Regions from separate parts of the Silvimonas iriomotensis genome, predicted to be linked through region 1. Evidence: riboswitches for the same ligand, from Rfam matches in the RefSeq annotation. Region 1 holds a riboswitch; the other holds the start of a gene.
What was found. A riboswitch is a leader RNA that binds a small molecule or an ion and turns the genes downstream of it on or off. The one in region 1 is predicted to bind thiamine pyrophosphate.
Positions count from the first base shown of each region.

Region 2: it holds a riboswitch for thiamine pyrophosphate, as region 1 does, so the genes downstream of both, thiC (phosphomethylpyrimidine synthase ThiC) here and thiM (hydroxyethylthiazole kinase) in region 1, are expected to answer to the same signal.

Region 1 is NZ_BMLX01000001.1:1,424,016-1,427,421, forward strand. It holds gene IEX57_RS06380 (MFS transporter) at 1-867, opposite strand, end outside; gene IEX57_RS06385 (SDR family oxidoreductase) at 864-1,586, opposite strand; TPP riboswitch at 1,762-1,858, shown strand; gene thiM (hydroxyethylthiazole kinase) at 1,897-2,706, shown strand; gene thiE (thiamine phosphate synthase) at 2,703-3,341, shown strand; gene thiD (bifunctional hydroxymethylpyrimidine kinase/phosphomethylpyrimidine kinase) at 3,338-3,406, shown strand, end outside.
Region 2 is NZ_BMLX01000007.1:46,553-49,958, forward strand. It holds gene rfbB (dTDP-glucose 4,6-dehydratase) at 1-435, opposite strand, end outside; gene IEX57_RS18350 (rhodanese-like domain-containing protein) at 586-909, opposite strand; gene IEX57_RS18355 (protein-L-isoaspartate O-methyltransferase family protein) at 995-1,648, opposite strand; TPP riboswitch at 1,806-1,902, shown strand; gene thiC (phosphomethylpyrimidine synthase ThiC) at 1,965-3,406, shown strand, end outside.

The DNA.
Region 1 (3,406 bases):
CAGTGGCAGCAAGAACGGCGCGCTGCCAATGGCGATCCGGAACAGCGACCCGCCCACTACCGTTACCCTGAACGTGGGAATGCGCAAGGCGGCAAGATCAACCAGCGGCTGGCTGACCCGGCCCATATGCCAGGCGGCTACCGCCAGCGCCACCACACCCAGCACCAGCAAACCGGCCGTGAGGACCAGATCAACCGGCTGATGGCTGGCTGCATCCAGCCCCATCATCAGCGCACTGCAACCAAGGCCACTGCTGACAAAACCCCAGAGATCGAACGCGCGTTTGCCGGCACCGCCCGGTGGCACCAGCTTGAGGGCGAACCCCAGCGCGACCAGCCCCAGCGGCACATTCAGCAGAAAAATCCAGTGCCAGGATAACCAGGTGCTGATCAAACCGCCCACCGGCGGGCCGATCACCGGGGCGACCAGACCAGGCCAGGTAATGGTGGCAATGGCGCGCACCAGTTCATGCGGCCGGGTGTTGCGCAAGACCACCAGTCGCCCTACCGGCACCATCATCGCCCCGCCCAGGCCCTGCAGCACCCGTGCAGCGATAAATTGCGCCAGGCTGGTGCACAGTCCGCACAGCAAGGATGCAAAGGTGAACAGCAAAATGGCCGCACCAAATACCCGGCGCGGCCCGAAGCGGTCTGCCAGCCAGCCGCTGAGCGGAATGAACACCGCCAGCGCCAGCATATAGGCGCTCATCCCGGCCGATAACCGCGCCGGTGCCACGCCAAAGCTGACGGCCATTTGCGGCAAGGCCGTGGTGATGACCGTGGCGTCCAGGTTTTCCATAAAAAACGCCGCCGCCACCAGGAAGGGAACCCAGCGCGCGGCCGCGTTATGGGCGGTTTGCGGACTCACGCAATCGCCCCGCCACCATCCACCAGCACGGTCGAGCCCGTCGCAAACGGTGTGCCTGCCAGATAGAGCACCGCATTGGCGATATCCTGCGGCTGCCCGACCCGTTTTGCCGGCAGGTGGTCTGCCGTTTTGGCAAACACTTGCTCACGGTCTGCCTCTGGCAGCTTGTCCCACAGCGGCGTGACGATCACGCCAGGGGATACCGTGTTGACGCGCACCGGCGAAAGTTCCAGCGCCAGGCCACGCGCCAGCGATTCAATCGCCGCGTTGATGGCGCCTTGCAGAACCGAGTTTTTGCTAGGGCGCACCGACAAAAAGCCCGACACAAAAGTCAGCGAAGCACCCGGAGCAAACCGCGCAGCGCGGGCAATGCGGTAGGCGCCCCAGAATTTGCTGTCCATGGCGCGGTAAGCGTCTTCCAGCGCCAGCTTGCCTACCGGCCCGGTCGGGGTTTGCGCGGCGGAAATCACAATGTGATCCCAGGGCTCGGCATGGGCAAAAAAAGCCTCGATGGCAGCGTTGTCGGTGGCATCCAGCGCAACGGAGGTCACCTCGCCCTCAATCTGGCCAGCGGCCTGGGCCAGCTTGTCGGCAGAGCGCGAAGCGATGGTGACGCGGGCACCTGCTGCGGCAAAAGACTGCGCCACCGCCAGACCGATACCAGAACTGCCACCCACCACCAGAACCCGTTGCTGCGCAAAATGTTGCAAGGTTGTCATGATCATCTCCTGTGAACTGCGTTGGTATGCTGCGCAGTGTAGGCCTTATGGCTGGCGACGATAATCTGGCCAGAAACGGAAAGACTTTTCTGTCCTGTTTGATAATGATCCAGTTTCCCGACGTGTTCCGGCACCTGCGCAGCTTGCCGCTGCCACCGGTTGGGCGGACAATCTCTCCCTCGACTCGGGGTGCTTTTGCACAAGCAAAGGCTGAGAGATACCCGTTACCTGATCCGGATAATGCTGGCGTAGGGAAGTCTTATGGCTCCCTGTCTGCGCGTCATCCGCTGCCTACAAGGAGCCTTCCAGGATGCCCTCTTCCGCCCCTACCCCTTTGCCACTGGCCACACTGGCCCAGGAACTGACGCGTTTTCGCGCCACCCGGCCGCTGGTCCACGTGCTGACCAATGAAGTGGTGCAGGAAATTACCGCCAATGTCTTGCTGGCGGCGGGCGCAGCGCCGGCCATGATCGTGGCGCAAGAAGAAGTCCCCGCCTTCGCCGCGATCGCCGGCGCTGTGCTGATCAATGTTGGCACATTGCACAGCGTACGCCTTGCCGCCATGGAACAAGCCGTCAATGCCGCCAACGCAGCCGGCGTGCCATGGACGCTCGACCCCGTTGCCGTGGGCGCACTCAAATACCGCACCGACTTTTGCCGTGAGCTGATCCGCCAGAAACCCGCCGCCATTCGCGGCAATGCCTCCGAGATCATGGCCCTGGCCGGTGCCGGCATGGGCGGCCGCGGTGTCGATAGCACATCTGGCTCTGATGCCGCACTGGATGCCGCCCGCTTTCTGGCGCATGAAACCGGCGCCATTGTCGCCGTGACAGGCGAGACCGATTACATCACCGATGGCAAAACCACGCTGGCCACGCCCTGGGGACACCCGATCATGACGCAGGTGGTCGGCACCGGTTGTGCGCTTTCGGCGCTGGTTGCGGCCTTTACCGCCGGCGCCCGCAACCGCCTGGACGCGGTGGCCAGTGCGTGCGCCATGGCTGGCATGGCGGGCCAGCATGCGCAAAAACACAGTCAGGGCCCGGGTTCGTTCAAGGCCGCGTTTCTGGATGCGCTGTATCACATCCAGCCGGATAACCTGGCGGAGATCAGTGCGTGAACCCGGTTGATCTGACGCTTTACCTGGTGCTGGACCCCGACCTGTGCGGCGGTCTTGAGAACATGGTCCAGACCGCCCGCAGCGCCGCGCAAAACGGTGCGACCGTGGTGCAATTGCGCGCGCCCGACCAGAAAAAACGCTGGTGGCTGGACGCCGCACAACAACTCAAGGCCGCACTGGACCCATTGGGCGTGCCGCTGATCATCAACGACCATATTGATATTGCGCTGGCGGTAGATGCCGCTGGCGTGCACGTGGGGCAATCAGACCTGCCGCCGGCAGCCGTGCGCCAACTGATCGGGCCGCACAAGATTCTGGGGCTTTCTACCAGCAATGCCGCGCAACTGGCAGCCGTGCCGCTGGATCTGGTCGACTACATCGGCGTCGGCCCGGTTTACCCCACCGGCACCAAGCTCGATGCCTCACCCGTGATCGGGCTGGATGAATTTGCGCAACTGATGCGCGCCAAAACATTGCCAGCCGTGGCCATTGGCGGCATCAAGCACGGCACCGCCGCCCCGCTGATCGCCGCGGGCGTGGAAGGCGTGGCGGTGGTTTCAGCCATTTGCGGCCAGGCCGATCCGGCCCTCGCCACCCGCCAGTTACTCAATGAAATTACCGGAGCACGTTCATGATTGCCCACGCTTTAACCATTGCCGGTTCTGACTCTGGCGGCGGCGCCGGTATCCAGGCTGACCTG
Region 2 (3,406 bases), on a different contig from region 1:
TGGCGCGTCATCCGGCGCCAGCGAGCCATACACTTCATCGGTGGAGACATGCACAAAGCGGAAGGCCGCGCGTTCGTCGTCCGGCAACGCGGACCAGTGCCCGCGTACGGATTCCAGTAGATTGAACGTGCCGACGATATTGGTCTGGATAAAGTCAGACGGGCCGTGAATAGAGCGATCGACGTGTGATTCGGCCGCAAAGTTGATCACTGCGCGGGGCCGGTAGCGGGCCAGGAGTTGTGGCACCAGCGCGGTATCACCGATATCGCCACGGACAAACACATGACGCGCATCATGTTCCAGCGCGGTCAGCGTCTGCAGGTTGCCTGCATAAGTCAGTTTGTCCAGGTTCAACACCGGCTCGTCGCTGGCAGCCAGCCAGTCCAGCACGAAGTTGCCGCCAATAAACCCGGCGCCACCGGTCACCAGAATCATTGCTTTACGTCCGTCGAGGGAATGGCCGCACAGCGTGGCCATTCACTTGTTCATTATCATGGATCAGGCGAACAGTTTGACGACAATTGCCAGCATACTCAACGCATCCCTGACATCGCACCTGAAATTGTCGTTATTAAGCCGCGCAGATCAATAGCGGGCCATGGCCGGATCAACCGAACCGGCCCAGGCATCCACACCGCCGGCGAGGTTGCTGATATGACCAAAGCCCTGGCGTTCCAGGAACACACCCACCTGGTAGCTACGCATGCCGTGATGGCAGATCACGACGATCTCGGCGTCTTCATCCAGTTCGGAAAAACGCTGCGGGATTTCGTTCATGGGCAGGTGCGTGCTGCCATCCAGATGGCACATGGCGTATTCCCAGCCTTCGCGCACATCCAGCAATACCGGCTTGCTACGTGCGTCATCTTGCAACCATGCGGCGAGGTCCTGGGCGGAGAGTTGCTGCATCTGTCAGTGTCCTGATCCATTAAAACATTACAAAAAAAGGCGTGGCATCCAGCGCCACGCCTTTTGCGTTGACCGCCAGCGCTACTTAAAAGCGAAAGGCAGACACGGCCGGCGCGTTCTTCATGCGCGGCAGGTTGTATTCAAACAGTTTTTCTTCGCTGTAGGCGTTGTGGTCAACGCGGCGAACCAGCGTGGCGCTCATGATCGGCAACTGGCCGACGATGGCGATCAGACGGCCGCCGACTGCCAGTTGTTCCTTGAGCGAAGCGGGAACGCTTTCGAACGAGCCGGTGACAATGATCACGTCAAACGGGGCTTGTTCAGCAAAACCGCGCACGGCATCGCCCACAACCACGCGGGCATTGCGCACGCCGGCGCGCGCCAGATTGGCTTCAGCCTGGCTGGCCAGTTCCGGTTCGATTTCCACACCGTACACTTGCGAGGCCAGACCGGCGGCCAGCGCCATCAGGTAACCCGTACCGGCACCGGCGATCAGCACTTTGTCGGTCGGTTGTACTTCTACGTCTTGCAGGAAACGCGCTTCGACCTTCGGGGCCAGCATGGTGGCTTCGTGGCCGATCGGCAGTTCAGAGTCAACAAAAGCCAGCGCTTTTTTGTCTGCGGGGACAAAGTCTTCACGCTTGACCGTCAATACACGGTCCAGCACTTTCTGATCCAGCACATCCCACGGGCGAATTTGCTGCTCTACCAGCAGATAACGGGCGTGTTCCCAATCCATGCTTTTCACCTTGAAAAAACAGGCGCCAGACGGCGTCTTCTGAGCGATCCAACCGACGTTTCAGTCCCGTTAGCCTGAGCGCTGGCGCGCTACCGCTGACCGGACTGTCTTGTAAATTAACTTGCGATTATCTCATAAACTGCGTAACGTCACAGCAGAGTTTCGCTAGGGGTTCCGTGCTTTGCCGCGGATGAGAGAGTCCCTTTGCACCTGATCCGGTTCACACCGGCGTAGGGAAGCGAAGCCGCCATCCGCCCGTCCGGGCCTGGCGTCTATCGCGCGTACCTGCGCCCTTTTCTCAAGAAGGAAGACGCCCATGAATACCCGTGCAGATTTCAGCGCAGCCAGTGCCCACGTGGACGAAGCTGCGATCCAGCCACTGCCCAACTCCCGCAAGATTTATGTAGAAGGCAGCCGGCCCGATCTGCGCGTGCCCATGCGCGAGATCAGCCAGCATGATACGCCTACCGCCTTTGGCGGCGAGCAGAATCCGCCGATCACCGTGTACGACACCTCCGGCCTGTATACCGACCCAGCGGCAAAAATCGATGTGCGCAAAGGTTTGCCCAGCGTGCGCGGCGCCTGGATTGAAGAACGCGCCGATACCGAACTTTTGACCGATCTGACCAGCGAGTTCGGCCGTGGCCGCGCTGCAGACAAGTCGCTTGATGAATTGCGTTTTGAGTTGCACCGCCAGCCGCGCCGCGCCAAAGCCGGCGGCAACGTGAGCCAGATGCACTACGCGCGCAAGGGCATTGTCACGCCGGAAATGGAATACGTGGCGATCCGCGAGAACATGCGCCGCGAAGAGTACATTGCCAGCCTGCAAACCCTGGGCGATCGTAGCAAGCGCATGGCTGAACTGATGCTGCGCCAGCATCCGGGCCAGAGCTTTGGTGCGGCGATTCCGGCGAAAATCACGCCGGAGTTCGTGCGTGACGAAATCGCCCGCGGCCGCGCCATCATCCCCGCCAACATCAACCACCCGGAACTGGAGCCGATGATCATCGGCCGCAATTTCCTGGTGAAGATCAACGGCAATATCGGTAACTCGGCCGTCACCTCGTCCATCAATGAAGAAGTGGACAAGATGACCTGGGGCATCCGCTGGGGCGCCGATACCATCATGGATCTGTCGACCGGCAAGAACATCCATGAAACCCGTGAGTGGATTTTGCGGAACAGCCCGGTGCCGATTGGTACGGTACCTATTTACCAGGCGCTGGAAAAGGTCAACGGCAAGGCCGAAGACCTGACCTGGGAGCTGTTCCGTGACACGCTGATCGAACAAGCCGAACAAGGCGTCGATTACTTCACCATCCATGCCGGCGTGCTGCTGCGTTATGTGCCGCTCACCGCCAACCGCATGACCGGCATTGTCAGCCGCGGCGGCTCGATCATGGCCAAGTGGTGTCTGGCGCACCACCAGGAGAACTTTCTCTACACGCATTTCGCCGAAATCTGCGAAATCATGAAGGCCTACGACGTGAGCTTCAGCCTGGGCGACGGCCTGCGTCCGGGTTCGGTCTGGGACGCCAATGACGAGGCGCAACTGGGTGAACTCAGAACGCTGGGCGAGCTGACGAAGATTGCGTGGGAACACGACGTCCAGGTGATGATTGAAGGCCCGGGCCACGTGCCGATGCAGTTGATCAAGGAAAACATGGACCTTGAACTGCAGGACTGCCACGAAGCGCCGTTCTACACTCTGGGCCCGCTGACCACCGACATCGCCCCGGGTTACGACCACATCACCTC